Regions from separate parts of the Neobacillus sp. genome, predicted to be linked through region 3. Evidence: predicted binding sites of a transcription regulator. Region 3 holds the regulator's gene; each other region holds the start of a gene.
What was found. Region 3 encodes Rex, which represses fermentation and respiration genes when NADH is low (regulators of the CRP and FNR family bind a similar motif). Its sites were predicted from a motif close to TTGTGAAATATTTCACAA; they were not measured.
Positions count from the first base shown of each region.

Region 1: a site for Rex is predicted at 1,692-1,709, ahead of RTR43_RS14505 (cytochrome c oxidase subunit 2A). Genes of this name have one in related genera too.
Region 2: a site for Rex is predicted at 2,086-2,103, ahead of RTR43_RS10645 (L-lactate dehydrogenase). Genes of this name have one in related genera too.

Region 1 is NZ_DALZYO010000022.1:27,018-31,234, reverse strand. It holds gene RTR43_RS14515 (isoprenylcysteine carboxyl methyltransferase family protein) at 1-10, opposite strand, end outside; gene RTR43_RS14510 (type III polyketide synthase) at 11-1,099, opposite strand; gene RTR43_RS14505 (cytochrome c oxidase subunit 2A) at 1,943-2,092, shown strand; gene RTR43_RS14500 (cytochrome c oxidase subunit II) at 2,114-2,590, shown strand; gene RTR43_RS14495 (b(o/a)3-type cytochrome-c oxidase subunit 1) at 2,590-4,217, shown strand, end outside.
Region 2 is NZ_DALZYO010000015.1:8,134-12,350, forward strand. It holds gene RTR43_RS10625 (hypothetical protein) at 1-307, shown strand, start outside; gene rpmG (50S ribosomal protein L33) at 362-511, shown strand; gene RTR43_RS10635 (5-formyltetrahydrofolate cyclo-ligase) at 660-1,226, shown strand; gene RTR43_RS10640 (DUF92 domain-containing protein) at 1,223-2,032, shown strand; gene RTR43_RS10645 (L-lactate dehydrogenase) at 2,170-3,123, shown strand; gene RTR43_RS10650 (hypothetical protein) at 3,222-3,416, shown strand; gene RTR43_RS10655 (rhomboid family intramembrane serine protease) at 3,612-4,217, shown strand, end outside.
Region 3 is NZ_DALZYO010000030.1:4,233-8,449, reverse strand. It holds gene RTR43_RS17375 (polymer-forming cytoskeletal protein) at 1-530, opposite strand, end outside; gene RTR43_RS17370 (YhbD family protein) at 543-1,166, opposite strand; gene RTR43_RS17365 (redox-sensing transcriptional repressor Rex) at 1,496-2,152, opposite strand; gene moaC (cyclic pyranopterin monophosphate synthase MoaC) at 2,188-2,685, opposite strand; gene RTR43_RS17355 (ABC-F family ATP-binding cassette domain-containing protein) at 2,864-4,217, shown strand, end outside.

The DNA of each region.
Region 1 (4,217 bases), on a different contig from region 3:
TATCAATCATTCACTGCCACCTCAAAAGCAATAATTCAGAACTAAAGCCTGGACCAAGGGCAGTACAAAGCCCTAAAGACCCAGTTGGAATATTCATTTCCATGTAGCGCTTTAACACATAAAAAATAGTTGCTGATGACATATTTCCGAATTCTTTTAATACTTCAAGAGCAACATCAATCATCGATGAAGGAATATCTAGAGACGTAACATAGGCATCCAATACTTTTTTACCCCCAGGGTGGGCAATAAAACAGTCAATTTCCTCCAATCCAACGTTGTATTGCTTTAAAAATCCAGTTACATTTGGCTTTAACCAGTGTTCAATAATTCGCGGGATATCCCGCGAAAAAACAACATACAATCCTGTATCTTTCATATCCCAGCCCATCACATCTAAAGAATTAGGCATTAGTGTCGATTGGTTTGCATAAATGGATGGTACTGCTTCTTTTTTCTGATAATCATTCATGGCGGCGGAATCACCGCAAACCAACACACAGGCCACTCCATCGGCAAAAAGAGTCGTTCCAATTAAATTACTTTTTGACAGATCATTGCGCTGGAATGTTAAACTACAAAGTTCAACAGATAGAACCAGAACTTTGGCTTTTGGGAATGCTAAGCAATATTCGAATGCTCTTGATAAACCGACAGCACCACCAGCACAGCCGAGTCCCCAAATCGGCACCCGTTTCGTGTGCGGATTAAACGGTAATTGATTCATAATTCTCGCTTCAATACTCGGAGTCGCAAAACCGGTTGTTGAAATAAAAAAAATCGCGTCAATATCGTCATAAGGAATCTTCTTTTTTAGAAAGTTGTCATTATGTAAGCACTTCTCAACTGCTTCTTTCCCTAGCCTGACAGCAGAATCGATATAGGCATCATTCTTGTCTGCAAATGAATGATTCTGATGGAACCACTCAATATCTTTGACAAAATGTCGCTTCTTAATTTGTCCATTTTGGAAGGCTTTCATTAATCTCTCAATATCTTTAAATGAATCACCAAAAAGCTCTCTTGCAAATTCCGACGCTTGGTCTTGGTTAATTTCATGAGGAGGAATAACCTCTGCAATTGACATAATCGTTGGCATCATCATACTCCTTTACCACTTGTAAGGGTATTTTTACCAATTAACCGGAAATTATTCTGAGAATCCTTAGGCAAAAAAAACTTCCCGATTAGGGAAGTAAACGTTTTGAAGGTTGTTGTTGTGCACTTAAATTATAACGCGGATTTGGACTTCCTTCATTACGCAATCATTTCCAATTTTCTTATCAAAAACCTTGCATGGTCATACCCCCGTCAATGAAAAGGGTCTGTCCATGAACATAAAGCACCTTAGGAGCAGTGCTTTTTTAAAATTCATTATTTTACTGGTTGTGTTTGAACTTCGATTTTTATTTTATTTCCTGCTACTACACCGCAAATTTTGCAGATTGCGGCTTCATTGTATAAGAGTCGACATTTTTCACAATAATACTTCTCCACAAAAACACACTCTTTTCTGAAAGAAAATATGGCATTATTTTTTAGCCGATAGGAAAGTATAACTTCCTTTCAGTCATAAGTGTTACGACACCTTTTTTTTTGCCCTTAGGGGCTCTCCAATCGGCAGGTTTTCTATATCATATTTTAAATACTTCAAAGTGTGAATCCCTGTCAAAAAACCGGAATTAAAAAGTATGTGAAGTATTTATCAAGTACTTTTATCACAGGTACGGTGTGATTGTTCATATTTTATTCACATTTGCCTTTGAAGAATTGTGATATAAATCACTGTTATATCAGGTTTTTAACATTAACATAGTAAATATCTAAGGAATGAACAATTTGTGAACTAACAAATTTAGTATTTTACTTTCACAATTGTTTTGTATTATGAAAGAGAACTTATTTAATTTAATTTTCAATTTTCCGAAGGGAGTGTATGGGGATGGCGAATGCGGAATTAAAAACTAAACAAAAAACAGTAATCGAAGACAAATCCTCCCTTAAAGGGACATTAGCGTCCGTTTTCTTTGTGGGAGCATTTATTATTGTCACTTGGGTATGTGTCTACTATCTTTTCTTAGAACGTTTTTAATGATAGAGGGGGGAGAAATTTATGCATATGCATAAATTAGAAAAAATTTGGCTTATTTTTGGAATCAGCGCACTCGTGGTTTTCTTAACAGTAATTGGAGTAAGCGCATTTTATCTTGGTAACAAGCCACCAAGCTGTTTAACGACTATTGATCCTGAAAAGGTCGATCAACAAAAACCATTTGATAAGCCTGGCCTTCATAAGGTTGAAGGAAAAACCTGGGACTACGAATTAGTCTTTGTCGCACAAGCCTTTTCATATAATCCAGGAAAAGTAGAGGTACCTCTGGGTGCAAAGGTGAAAGTTATTGCCACAACGAAAGACGTTATTCACGGCTTCAATGTTGCTGGTACAAATATTAATATGATGCTTGAACCTGGCTATGTAAGCGAATATACAACCACATTTGACAAAGCTGGTGAATATTTAATTGTTTGTAATGAGTACTGTGGTGCTGGACACCATTTAATGAGTTCAATGATTGAGGTGGTAAAATAATGGCTAACGAAACAGTTGCAAAAGTAAAGGTTGACCCGCGTGATGCAAAGCTTTCAATGGCACACTTTTTTGTTGCCTTTTCGGCTCTTGCTCTAGGCGGATTAATGGGACTCTTACAAACACTTGTCCGCTCTGGTAAATGGGAACTTCCATGGGGAATAGATTATTATCAAGTCTTGACCGTTCATGGTGTATTATTAGGACTTGTATTAACAACCTTCTTTATAATGGGATTTCAATATGCTGCTGTGAGCAGAACAACTGGGGGCCATTCAAACGCTGCAAGACGCCTGGGCTGGATTGGTTTTTGGATCATGTTAATTGGAACCTTAATGGCCGCGACCATGATTTTACTTAAGGAAGCATCTGTTCTTTATACGTTTTATGCACCACTTAAAGCACATTGGATTTTTTATTTAGGATTAACTTTTGTCGTGGTCGGCAGTTGGATTGATGGTGCTGCTCAGATTATGACCTATGCAAAATGGCGCAAAAACAATCCTGGAAAACCAAGTCCATTATTAAGCTTTATGGCGGTAATAAATACTGTAATGTGGATTGTCGCGACACTGGGTGTAGCTGCAACTGTCCTTTTCCAATTACTTCCTTGGTCTCTAGGATTAGTTGACACTGTAGATGTTCTTGTAAGCCGAACATTGTTCTGGTATTTTGGACATCCATTAGTTTACTTCTGGTTATTACCAGCTTACATGTGCTGGTATGCCATTATTCCAAAAATTATTGGCGGCAAAATTTTCTCAGATTCGTTAGCACGTTTATCGTTTATTTTATTCCTGCTCTTCTCTATCCCAGTTGGTTTCCACCACCAATTAACAGAGCCAGGAATTGATCCTGCATGGAAGTTTTTACAAGTTATCCTAACTTTCATGGTTGTTATTCCATCATTAATGACTGCATTCTCTTTATTTGCAACTTTTGAGAGATATGGCCGCAGTAAAGGAGCAACAGGCCTGTTTGGCTGGTTTAGAGTGCTTCCTTGGAATGATGCACGTTTTATCGTTCCATTTATCGGAATGGCGGCTTTTATACCTGCGGGTGCAGGTGGTATTGTCAATGCTTCCAACCAAATGGATCAGGTCGTTCATAACACTATTTGGATAACTGGACACTTTCATTTAACATTAGCAACATCTGTTGTGTTAACATTTTTCGGAATTTCTTATTGGCTTATTCCCCATTTAACTGGGCGGAAATTAACAAAGGCAATGAATAAATTAGCAATTATTCAAGCTTGGGTGTGGTTCATTGGTATGACTTTTATGTCAGGTGCGATGCATTTCGAAGGTCTGCTTGGCGGCCCAAGACGTTCTGCTTTCTCCACTTATGGAGGTGCAAAGCAAGCGGCTGAATGGATTCCTTATCAAGTTGCCCAAGCAGTTGGCGGTTCCATTTTATTCCTAGGCATTATTCTAGTACTGATCATCTTTGTTAATCTTGCTTTCTTTGCTCCAAAAGGAGAAGAAGAATTCCCAGTGGCAGAAGCAGAAGACAATGCAGAAAAGGCACCAATGGTGTTTGAAAACTGGAAATTATGGCTTGGTATTACGGCAGCCCTTATTCTTTTCGCTTATACGATACCGTTTATCGATATCATTCAAAATGCACC
Region 2 (4,217 bases), on a different contig from region 3:
CACGAAAAAAAATGTTTATTTAGTTAATGGGCAATTTAAGGGAGACGGTTTGACAGAGTATACGGCAATACCTCAATGGTATGCTTATACAGATCAAATATGGAATTCATTGCAAAAGGGAAGCTTAAAATATCAGCCGATTGCTAAGGGACCGGCAGCGAGTATCTTCACAATTAAAATGTCAATCCATCAACAAGAAACCAGTAAAATGAATACATGGACTATTACAGGCTCAAGTAAAAATGAATTACTTGCAATGGAGGAAGGACTTTTTAAAAACGCACTAGCATTTCCTTTTGAAAAATGATATTATAGAAAAGTCGTATGAATGAATAGCTTAATCGTTTGGAGGGAAATTAACATGCGTGTGAATATTACATTAGCTTGCACTGAGTGTGGAGATCGTAACTATATTTCAACAAAAAATAAACGTAATAACCCAGATCGTCTTGAGCTTAAGAAATATTGCCCAAGAGAGAAGCGTACAACAGCACATCGCGAAACAAAATAAGCAGTAGGGCTTCCTGCTGCTTTTTTTGTTGGCTGATAGGAAACGATAACTTTCCTATCAGGCATAAGGGCAACTACGCCTCTGTCTTCGCATTTAAAGCTCGCCAATCGGCGAGTTTTCTTTAGCTAAAAATAAGGAGGTTTCTAAAATGATTGATAAAAACTCCCTTCGAAAACAGATGAAAGAAACACTCTCAACACTTTCAAAACCCCTCTATGAAGATTATTCCTATAAAATTGCAACTAAGCTCTTTGAAGATAAGGACTGGATTCAAGCACAAGTCGTTGGTATTACTGTTTCGAAGGTGCCAGAAGTAGATACCTTTCAAATTATCCGAAAAGCATGGGAATTAGGAAAACAAGTGGCTATTCCAAAATGTTATCCGAAGGAAAGGAAGTTATCTTTCAGAACCTTAAGCGAATTTTCCCAACTGGAATCCGTATACTATGGGTTATTGGAGCCGATTGCCGAATTGACAACGGAAGTTCCTTCTGAAAAAATGAATCTCTTAATTGTTCCCGGAGCAGCATTTACAAGGGAAGGATATCGCTTGGGATTTGGTGGAGGTTATTATGACCGATATTTACCTAGTTACTCCGGCCAAACCCTATCACTTGCTTTTAATGAGCAACTAATTCCTGGAATCCCTGTGGAAGAACATGATATATCCGTTTCGAAAATAATTACAAATCTTGAGGTCATACAACCAAAATGATGGAAACAACGATTATTTTAACCGTTATTATGTTAACAGGACTGGTGGGATACATACTCAAATCATTGACGAGATCTGGAGCATTTGCTGCTGTAATGGTAGGACTAGCCGTCTTCCTTGGATTTGGTGTAAACGGTCTGGTTCTACTTGGTGCATTCTTTTTGACTTCAAGTCTTTGGTCCAAATATAAAAGTTCTGTAAAAAATCCCATCGAAGAAAAATTGGCAAAAGGTGCAACAAGAGATTGGCGTCAAGTGCTCGCAAATGGCGGGGCTGCCGGACTTTTTAGTTTCATCTATTATTTTAACCCTGATAGTACTTGGTTAATTGGCTTTGCTGTTAGCCTTGCCAGTGCAAACTCTGATACGTGGGCATCGGAAATTGGTCCGCTGAGCAAAAAGGCTCCCATCTACATACGAACCTTAAAACGAGTTGAAAAGGGAACATCAGGAGCAATAAGTTTATTAGGAACTCTAGCTGCAGTTGCTGGTTCGCTGCTCATTTCACTGCTCAGTTTTTGGCTGTTCCATTTGGACATCCTGCTTAGTTTCCTTATTTTTTTATTTGGTTTTATCGGAAATATAATTGATACCTTCATTGGTGCCTATTATCAACAAGTATATCAATGTGATCAATGTGGAATGGAAACCGAAAAAGAAGTTCATTGCGATTTACCGACGAGGCGAATCAAAGGGACTGCTTATGTGGACAATGATATGGTTAATTTTCTTTCAGGGTTTCTTGCGGCGATGATGGCGATTTTTCTTATTCATTTGTTGATAAATTTTTTCAGCCACTCATTTTAACAAAATTTGATCAATAGACAACGGTTACATTGAAATTACTTAGTGAAAAAATTTTATGAAATAATATACAATATAATTGTAGGAGAAAATAACCCAAGCTTTATCCTATTTTAATATCTTTGTTAGGAGGAATCTTTATGTTAAAACGTGTGAATAGAGTTGCTCTTATAGGGACAGGTTTTGTTGGTTCAAGTTATGCCTTTGCCATGTTGAATCAAGGAATCACAGAAGAGCTTGTCTTAATTGATTTAAATAAAGAAAAGGCTGAAGGGGACGCAATGGATCTTAATCATGGACTTCCATTCGCACCTTCACGTACAAAGATTTGGTATGGCAGTTATGCTGATTGTGGTGAAGCCGATCTTGTTGTAATCACTGCAGGAGCAAACCAAAAGCCTGGTGAGACGAGACTTGACCTTGTAGAGAAAAATACAAGAATTTTTAAAGCCATTGTCGAAGAAATAATGGCAAGTGGATTTGATGGTATTTTCCTCGTTGCTACTAATCCGGTGGATATCTTAACCTATGCAGTTTGGAAGTTTTCCGGACTTCCAAAAGAGCGAGTAATCGGTTCTGGTACGATTTTAGATACGGCTCGTTTTCGCTATTTGCTAGGAGACTATTTTGATGTGGATACCCGTAACGTCCATGCCTATATTATTGGTGAACATGGGGATACCGAATTGCCGGTTTGGAGCCACGCCGATATTGCAGGTACGTCCATCTCGGATTGGACAAAAAATAAAGAGGGATATAACAAAGAAGACCTTAATCAAATCTTTTTGAATGTTCGCGATGCTGCATACCATATTATTGAGCGAAAAGGTGCCACCTACTATGGAATTGCTATGGGATTAGTGAGATTAACAAAAGCGATTTTACAAAATGAAAACTCAGTTTTAACTGTTTCTGCCTATCTTGAAGGTGAATATGGGCAAAAGGATATATACATTGGTGTTCCTGCAGTGGTTAATCGTAAAGGGATTAGACAAATAGTAGAGTTAGACTTAAATGAAGATGAACAGGCAAAATTCATGAACTCTGTTAATGTATTAAAGAAAACAATGGAGCCAGTTTTTCAGAAAATATAAAACGAAAAGGGGCAGATTCTTTTGAATTTGGCCTTTTTTTACTGACATAGGGATAAAATTGATGTCATCTTCACAGAATAATCGTAGGAGGGATGACAATGTCTCGCATGTTAACATCCATTTTGATGATTGGTTCCATTGGTTATTTTGCCTTCCGGTACAGATACCGGATTCTCAATGTTCTACTTGCTTCTGGCTGGATGCGCCGTCTTGCGGTAGGCTCGATTATGAGCTTTCCAGGAATAAAAAACAAAATGATGAAATCAGTATTTGGAGGACCATCTGAATGGTGAAAACCACAGATGGTTTTTTATTTTGGGAATATGTCTAAATAGTTAATTATTATCATTTCAGGTTGTTACATTCATGTAAACTCTGAATTTAGTCTATAATGAAAGAAACGCTGTAAAAATGAATGTATATTTATTATCTGATTGTCATTTATCGATGAAGCCAATATGGCTCTAGTGATAGAAAGAAGGGGAGAAATGAATACGAGAGAGAGTTACATCTTTTGGAGGCTGGCCTATTCTTTCATCTCTGATCATGGTTATCGTATTATTCAATTATTTGAAAATCAAAAAGAACTATGGCTTGAAAAATTAGAAAATAAGAAAGCTCCCATTATACGAATGCTGCTCCATGATTTAGACTGGAGCAATGCCATGCAAAGAGATATAGAATTTACTGCTTCCAATGGGGAAAGAGTGCGCAAGCAAATAGGTCGAAATGAATTAAAGGTGATCAACATTTACATCAGCCAATTTCCGCCGGTTGATGAATATGAATATCGACTTGCCAAGCCATTTATCTATCCAGACGGAAATAAGACGGAAGTAAACTCGATATTATTGACGAGTGAAGATTATGAGCCGGGTTTTCAACGGCTGACAGATTGGCTTAAAAGCGAGTTAACCTTCCCGATTAATGATGAATACTCCGAGGAGGAAGCCGAGAATCAAAAAAAAGCAACACTCGAATATGCCATGAAAAAAGTAAAATCAGAAAAGGCGATTTTTACTAATGGCAAACCTTTTTTTACCTATTTATTGATGCTCATTCAGGTGGCTATGTTTTTCTGGCTAGAGACACAT
Region 3 (4,217 bases):
TTGAAGAGAGTGCCCATGAAGGATCCTTTATGTTGTTTTACGATGATCGTTTGCCCGCCGATTTCTTGTGCTTTACATTCTCCATAGATCTCAATATCTACTTGATCCGCGTTTAAAAGTCCTCCAATTGTAAACCGGTATTGTGCTTTAAACGTTTCAGCCTCACAATCTTCTCCAATCGTCAGAATGCCTCTAAGTTTAATTTCCTCAGCTTTTACTTTTCCGCCAACAGAGGCTTTACCTGAAACCTGTAATTGTTTAGCATACAGATTTTGCCCAATTTTTGCTGTTCCGTCCACCGTAAACTTCTGACTTTCGATTGTTCCTTTAAAACTGGCATTCCCGCTTACCTTAGCTGTATTTGCTGTAACATTGCCATTGACCGTACCTGAACCATTGCATTCAAACTCACTACACTCCAAATCACTGTTAACTTTTCCTCGTCCATTTAAGGTAACAAGATGGAACTGCCCACCGTTTGATGCCCCAATACCATTAATGACCAAATCTCCTCTATTTTTTGTTTCCATCACGATTCTCCTTTACAATAATTTCGATTTAATTTCTTCCATACAGGTCATCAGTGCGAGAGTCGTGACAACTTTCGTTCCTCGCTCAAAATGAGCAGCTTCGGCATTCAATAATAAAAGACACGATGAAACTCCTAGTTTTCGCGTAAATACCAATTCACAGCTTTTTTGCTTGATATGCTGGGCATTGTCCTTTAATACCTGTAAGAGCATTTTCCCCTCATCTAAATTAATCTCACCTGACTGAAGCAGCTTTTCTAATATATATACTTCAAGGATTCTCGGAAAATTAAATATCTTCACGCCTTTATCGTTCTCTAGATAAAAATTCATTACTTCAATCGAAACAATGTTACGTTTTATTAAATCATCCTTTTCCAACTGCAAATCACTAATATTTGGAGAAAACATATCAGCTAGCTCATCCAATGACAAATTTTCCTTCATTGTTTGAATTTTATTGATTCTTTCTAAGATTTTTTCCTTTGGAAAGAAGGTTTCTTGGCCCGTAAATGTGGATTTCCGAATAAACCATTCTTCAGGAATGAGATCCTTCCGTTTCCAGCGATATAGCTGTCCATACGATATTCCAGCAATATCTAATAAATCCTTCTTAGAAATTAACTCCTCACTCATATTGAAAACCCCTTTCTATTTTCAATGTAACATAACACTGTTACGTTTGTAAAGCAGCAAAAAGACCTTCAAGCACAAAAGGCGCAAGCGCCCGTTTAGCGGCGTATGGACTGGAGCGCTCCAACTGAGATAAAGGAAACACGAAGAGCGATAGCGATTCGATGTTGACTTATCGTAGGGCGGAGAGCGAAGTACACTAGCCGCTGGGCGCTGGAGCTGGATTCAGAGAACTATTTCAATTTATCCACAATTAATTATTTTATAATTTCCTATACAACAAAAAAAGGGCTTTTCACGAGTAGATATTCGTGAAAAACCCTTTATACTAGCTATTCTTCTTCTACTTCCCCAGTCGGATAGTGCTTTAAAAAGTAAATCAGTGATTGCAGTTCTACTGCTAGGTCGATATGATGGACCCGAATGGCGGGAGGAACATTTAACCTTGCCGGAGTAAAATTTAATATCCCTTTCACATCCGCCTTCACAAGTCGATCTGTAATCATCTGCGCAACGGAAGCCGGAACCGTAAGAATCGCAACCGATATATTTTCATTGGCTAGAACATTCTCCAAATCGTCCAAATGATAGACCGGTACCTCACGAATCAGCGTTCCCATTTTAGTCGGATCCACATCAAAGGCGCACTCTATTTTCGTATTATTGTTTTTTAAAAAATTATAGTTTAAAAAGGCAGTTCCGAGATTACCGACCCCTATTAACGCAACCTTTGTTAATTCATCTTGGTCTAAGGTTTTCCGGAAAAAGGATAATAAGTAATTGACGTTATAGCCATAGCCCTTTTTCCCTAAAGCACCAAAATAGGAGAAATCCCTGCGAATGGTTGCTGAGTCCACTTTCACCGCCTCGCTCAATTCTGCAGAAGAGACCCTTTGTTTACCGGAAGAATGGAGGTTTTTTAAAAATCGATAGTAGAGGGGCAGCCGTTTTGCTGTCGCCTGTGGTATTTTCATCGTTTCATTACTCATAATCTCCCACACCCCTTGAATGATTTAGTTACATTTCATTTAACTTGTTCGGTTCTTTTATAATCGCCGTTTTTGCCGCCCGTTTTCTCGACTAAATAGGTCGGTCCAATGACCATGCCTTTATCCACCGCTTTACACATATCATACACGGTTAAGGCACAAGCTGACGCCGCTGTTAACGCTTCCATTTCCACACCCGTGTTACCTTTGGTTTTTACCGCTGCTGCAATATGTAAATGATAGTGATCTTCTTGATCTTCTTCCCATGAGAAGGAAATATTAACTCCTGTTAATGGAATCGGATGGCACATTGGAATCAGATCCCATGTTTTTTTTGCCGCCATAACTCCAGCAACCTGGGCCACAGCCAGGACATCGCCTTTTTTCATTTCATTATTGGTTATTTTTCCAAAAATTTCTTTACTAACAGTTATGCTTGAATGAGCAAGAGCGGTCCGAGCCGTTTCCGGTTTTTCGCTGACGTCGACCATCTTTGCTCTGCCTTCTTCATTAAAATGTGTAAAATTTGCCATAAATAAATCCTCCCAAAAAAATCATACACTATTTTTCAGTTATTGTGTGTGAAACTTTGAACTAATTCAAACATTTTTTTCAAAAAATAATATCTCACTCGACGCTATAGGTCTGCCCTTTATTGCCGACAATGCCGGAATAAGGTACACTATTCCTATGTAATAGAGGTGAATTAGAATGATTTTATTGCAGGTCAATCAACTACAAAAATATTATGGTGCTGACCTTATTTTATCGAATATAAAGCTAGAATTACAAACCCGGGACCGCGCGGCACTTGTTGGCCGCAATGGTGCAGGGAAATCGACATTGTTAAAAATCATTGCCGGACAATTGTCTCATGATGGCGGGGATATTATCAAGCCAAAAGAAGTGACCATCGGTTATTTAGCACAAAATACTGGTTTAGAATCAAATTTATCAATTTGGGAAGAAATGATAACCGTTTTCGAACCGCTTCAATTGATGGAAAAATCACTTCGCAGGCTTGAAAATCAAATGGCTGACCCAAGTGTGTTCGAAGACAACACAAGATACGAACGTGTTCTTAAAGAATATGACGAGCTCCAAGTGAAATTTAAGGAACAAGGTGGATATCAATACGAGGCCGATATTCGCTCCGTGCTGCATGGGCTAAATTTCCGCGAAAGTTCTTTGCTGATTTCAAGTTTAAGTGGTGGGCAGAAAACCCGTCTTGCCTTAGGGAAATTGCTATTAACGAAACCTGATATCTTAATTTTGGACGAGCCTACCAACCATCTTGACATCGAAACCCTTTCCTGGCTTGAGCAATATTTACAGAGCTATGATGGCGCGATTTTAATTGTCTCCCATGACCGCTATTTTTTAGATAAGGTTGTCACCCAAGTTTACGAAGTAGCCCGCAAAAAAATTCAAAGGTTTCCGGGTAACTATAGTTCTTACCTTGACCAAAAAGCGGCCAATTATGAGCGTGATATGAAGCTTTTCGAAAAACAACAGCAAGAGGTAGCCAATCTCCAGGACTTTATCCAACGGAACCTGGCACGCGCATCGACGACGAAGCGAGCACAAAGCCGCCGGAAAAAGCTTGAGAAAATGGAGACTATTGACCGTCCCTTAGGTGATGAAAAGTCCGCAACCTTCTCGTTTGAAATTGAAAAACAAAGTGGAAATGACGTTCTAATGGTAGATTCGCTTGCGGTTGGTTACGACGGGGAAAAAGTTTCAGATGCCATCACCTTTCGGGCTTATAAGGGAGAAAGCATTGCCCTTGTTGGCCCAAATGGAATCGGTAAATCGACTCTGTTAAAAACAGTTATCAAAAAACTACCTGCGCTTGCAGGAGCCATACAATATGGGACAAACCTTTCAATCGGGTACTATGACCAGGAACAGGCTGAATTGACCTCGAATAAACGCGTATTAAATGAACTTTGGGATGATTACCCATTAAAAAGTGAAAAAGAAATCCGGACAGTACTCGGCAATTTTTTATTTTCCGGCGATGATGTCCTGAAAATTGTCTCTACCTTAAGCGGCGGAGAGAAGG